One region of the Candidatus Accumulibacter necessarius genome, then DNA from elsewhere that is predicted to be linked to it. Evidence: riboswitches for the same ligand, from Rfam matches in the RefSeq annotation. Region 1 holds a riboswitch; the other holds the start of a gene.
The links. A riboswitch is a leader RNA that binds a small molecule or an ion and turns the genes downstream of it on or off. The one in region 1 is predicted to bind cobalamin.
Positions count from the first base shown of each region.

Region 2: linked by a shared signal. The riboswitch ahead of V5B44_RS02185 (TonB-dependent receptor domain-containing protein) and the one ahead of bluB (5,6-dimethylbenzimidazole synthase) in region 1 are both predicted to bind cobalamin.

Region 1 covers NZ_JAZKUM010000005.1:124,045-126,239, reverse strand. The annotation lists gene V5B44_RS14465 (DUF4194 domain-containing protein) at 1-450, opposite strand, end outside; gene V5B44_RS14460 (hypothetical protein) at 453-644, opposite strand; cobalamin riboswitch at 919-1,104, shown strand; gene bluB (5,6-dimethylbenzimidazole synthase) at 1,146-1,901, shown strand; gene cobD (threonine-phosphate decarboxylase CobD) at 2,013-2,195, shown strand, end outside.
Region 2 covers NZ_JAZKUM010000001.1:419,341-421,535, reverse strand. The annotation lists gene V5B44_RS02185 (TonB-dependent receptor domain-containing protein) at 1-1,239, opposite strand, end outside; cobalamin riboswitch at 1,367-1,571, opposite strand; gene V5B44_RS02180 (hypothetical protein) at 1,725-1,925, shown strand; gene V5B44_RS02175 (cell division protein ZapA) at 1,939-2,195, shown strand, end outside.

The DNA of each region.
Region 1 (2,195 bases):
CTCGTTGCTGCCTTCGGGCAGGAAGACGCGCATCAGCTCGGCGACTTCATCGCGCGCGAGGACCAGGCGCGTGTCGCCACCGCTGGCGTCGAACTCGGCCAGCTTCTTGCGCAGCAGCGCCAGCATCAGGCTGACCGGAAACGACAGCGGGCGGCGGGCGACCAGCCGTGGCAAGCGCGGCGTAGCCCCGTCGTCGGGCTCCGGGCGCGAGCGCAGGAAGGCGTAGCCTTCGGCTTCGTCGAACACCAGTTCGAGGTTGAGCACCGCGACATAGTCGCGCACCCGCGCCTGCAGCGTCAGCAGCGCATTCCACAGACCGGCGTCGGCGTCTTGGTAGATCACCCCCTTGAGCAGGGGGATCACCAGCGTCGACAGGTCGTACGCGGCGGCAGCCTGGCTGGCACTCGCCAGCCCCTCTGCGACCGATGTTTGGAGTTGCTCTGCTGCCATCGTCACCTCACGAAAATCACCCGCGACAGCCGCGCCGGCTTCAGATGTTGCCCACCGTCGGCGCCCAAGCCGTGCCAAGTGCTGACCTCGGTTGCGGTTTCGTCGATCAGCGCCTTGCAGGTATCGTCGGCGAGCTGCAGGGTGGTCACCCGTTCAGCGAGATCGTGCTCGCGCAACGTCGACGATGCTAACATGGGTTTGACAGCACCCCTCCTTGCTGGCTGACCGTGGCGGAACAATGAAACTCCCCGTGACCTGCCCGGCAGGCATTGGCCCGGACGGATGCGGCGCCAGCGCCAGCAGGCGTTCGAGCAGCGCGATCCGCTCGCGCACGTGCCGGCCGCGGCCGGGAAAATCCTGCTCGACCTCGCGCAAGTCGGGCGGCCGTTCGCGCGCCGGCGTCGCTCAGGGCTGCTGGTGCGTGAAAAAAGTCGGCAGTTATGGCACCATCGCATCCGCCCGAGATGTTTCGGGCAGGAGTCTCCGGGTGCTGCCCAGCGCTGCTGGGCGGAGAATCGGGAAGGCGGTGCAAGTCCGCCACGTGCCCAGCGCTGTAAGGAGGACGGGCGATGCATTGGCCACTGACGCGAGTCGGGAAGGCGCATCGACCGGGTGAATCCGAGTCAGAAGACCGGCCAGGAGGCAAAAAGGGGCTGCCCGGCCAGGCAGCCGCCGCTTTTCCAGAAGGGGAATCGATGGAAAACCCTGGCGCGCCGCCGGCGCATGCCTTTTCAGACGCCGACCGGTCGGCGGTTTATCAGGCGATCTTCAGCCGCCGCGATGTACGCGGCCAGTTCCTGCCCGACCCGGTGCCCGACGACGTTCTCGGCCGGGTGCTGCTGGCTGCCCACCATGCGCCATCAGTCGGTTTCATGCAACCATGGAACTTCCTGGTCGTGCGCGCACCGATCGTCAAGCAACGCGTCCACGACGTGTTCTGCAGCGCCAATGCCGAAGCGGAACGGATGTTTCCGGACGAGAAGCGCGCGATCTACAGCCGCCTCAAGCTGCAGGGCATCGTCGACTCACCGGTGAACCTGTGCATCACCTGTGACCGCTCGCGCAGCGGGCCGGTGGTGCTCGGCCGCACGCACATGCTGGCGATGGACCTCTACAGCAGCGTCTGCGCCGTGCAGAACCTGTGGCTGGCCGCCCGCGCCGAAGGGCTGGGGGTGGGCTGGGTCAGCATCTTCCACCAGCAGGCGCTGCAGGATGCACTGGGCATCCCGCACGACATCGTGCCGATCGCTTACCTGTGCGTCGGCTGGGTCAGCCATTTCAACGACCGGCCAGAGCTGGAAAAGGCCGGCTGGCTGCCGCGTCTGGCGCTCGCCGACCTGCTCTACTACGAGCAATGGGGTGAGACCCGGCCGGCACAGGCCGAGCCGCTGAGCGCGGCGCTGGCCGACCTGCAGACCGCCATTCATCAACGGGGCACTTTCCCTGCATGACGCTGCCACGCGACCTCCCGGCGCGGGTCGACGACCAGCGCGTCGCCGAAGCGCAGCTGCCGCGGCGCCTGTCGTCCATGCCGGGTAACCCCTTGCCGAGCGGCCCGGCGGATGCTTGAACACGGGGGGCGCTTGCGCGCCGCAGCCGCGCACTACGGCATTCCGCTCGCCGACTGGCTCGACCTGTCCACCGGCATCAACCCCAGCCCCTGGCCACTGCCGGCACTGCCGGCCAGCGTCTGGCAGCGCCTCCCGGAAGAGGAAGATGGGCTGGAGGCGGCAGCGGCCTCGTGT
Region 2 (2,195 bases), on a different contig from region 1:
TCCATACGAGACATGCGCCCGCCATTCCGGGGTAAATTGATAGCCGTACGCAGCGGACCCTGTGGTTTCGCCGCCGAACTGCGAGTTGTCATCACGGCGCAGATTGAACTGTAGCCGGTGCTGATCGATACTGGCGTTCCAGCCCGCCAGCAGCGAGCGAATCGTCCGTTCGCTGACCGTGTAGTCGGTGGTGCCGGAGACCTTCTGACGGGTGTACTCCGCCGCCAGCAGCGCCTCACCAACCGGCAACCTGATGTCGTTCTGCCACGACGCCAGATCCATATCGGTGCGGAAAGTGCTGGCCCGGAAACTACCGGCATAGTCCTTTGCCTGATCGGTACTGCGGCCGAGGCGCAAGGTACTGGTCCACGCCTGATGCAGTCGATTGCGCGAATAGATCGAGTAAGAACCGACCATCTGGTCGTTATTGTAGTTCTTCGCCGGACCCAAGGCAGTGAAGTCGTTTCCGTCGTACTGGTTGCTGCCCTTGCTGGCCAGCAGATTGACGCCGATCTCATGACCCTTTGCCGGGCGTACGGCGAAGTTGGCACTCAGGTTCCTGTTGTAATACCCATCCCGATCCGGGTCATAGAAGACACTCTGCTTGTTGTGGATCGCGTTGAAGCCATCCGTGTTGAGGTAGCCTGCCTGCACGCTGTACGACATGAGATCGCTGCCGCCCGACACGCCGATGGTGGTGTCGCTGGTATTGAAGGAGCCATAGCCGGTACTGGCGTTCACCCGTGCCGGCCCCTCGCCGCGCCGGGTGAAGATCTGGATCACGCCGCCGATGGCGTCGGCACCGTAGAGCGATGAAGCCGGGCCACGCAGGATCTCGATACGCTCGATCTGGTTCAGCGGAATGCGCGACAGCGCTGCGCTGCCGGTGGTCGCAGAACCGATGCGTTGACCATCGATCAGCACGATCGACTGGTTGGTGTTGGCACCTCGGATGAACACACCGCTGTTGGTCCCCTCCCCTCCATTCGCAACGTACTGTATTCCCGGTTGGCGCGCCAGCAGTTGCGCCAGGGTTGATACCCCGGCCTGGTCGATTTCTTCGCGCGAGATGACCGAGACGTCACTCGTCAACTCGTTGGTGCGGGTTGCCTGGCGGGTCGCAGTGACGACAATCGGATCGAGCTGCTGGTCAGCGGCGGAAAGCGCCGTCGAGAACAAGGCAGCGACAGTCAAGGTAAGCGTCGCGGCGGCAGCGGCACGCGGTTGGTCTGGATGCATGACGGATTTCTCCCTGTTGCCGACAAGCGTCCCCGCAAGCCGGCGAGCCATAAACGCGGAATTGCGCGAGGGAGAACAGCAGGCGCGAGCGCCGAGCGTTCGGTGTCCGCTTCCCCGCGGCACGTCCGTCCAGTGGTGTGCGAAGGCCGGTATCCGGGCTCGCAAGTCCTGACATGTCGCCTTCCCAGGCTCTCGCCCAGTGGCATTTCGACACGCCCACACTCGCTGACCGTTGCGGGGGCAGCACAGGCATGGTGTTGCGCGAACACGCACCTGTTTCCCGTTTAACCGCTGCAGAAAACCTGCATGGCGGCACCTTGCACGATACTTTCCACCGCTGAAACCAGCGGAAGCGCCGATTATAGCCTGCCCGAAGGACGGCGATCCTCCTTTGCAACAGAAAGCACCCCCGGTGGCACAAACAACCTTCACAAGCGACCCTTACGCCTTGACCGGACAGGGTTTTTGAATCTATAGTCTGGCCCATGCTGAATGAACTAAACGCCCTCGAGAGCAAGGTGGTCCAGGTGGTCGCGCTGTGCCGCACCCTGCGGACCGAGAATGACGGACTGCGCGAGCAACTCGTCGCTGCCCAGGCCGACAAGGAACGCCTCGCCGAGCGCATGGCAGCCGCCTGTGCCCGGCTTGAGCAACTGGCCCAACAACTGCCCGAAGCCAAGGCCTGAGAACCCCGACCCGATGCCCAACGACGCCAATTTCCTCGACATCACCCTGCTTGGCAAGGAATACCGGGTCGCCTGTCCACCTGATCAGCGTGCCGCACTGCTCAGTGCGGCAGCCTATGTTGACGGCAAGATGCGCGATATTGCCGAGAAGACCAAGAGCAATCTCGCCGAGCGAATCGCGGTCATGGCCGCGCTCAATATTGCCCACGAGCACCTTGGTCTCAATCAGGAATCGCCAGAGCAGCATCAGAAAATTGAATCTGAAATAGG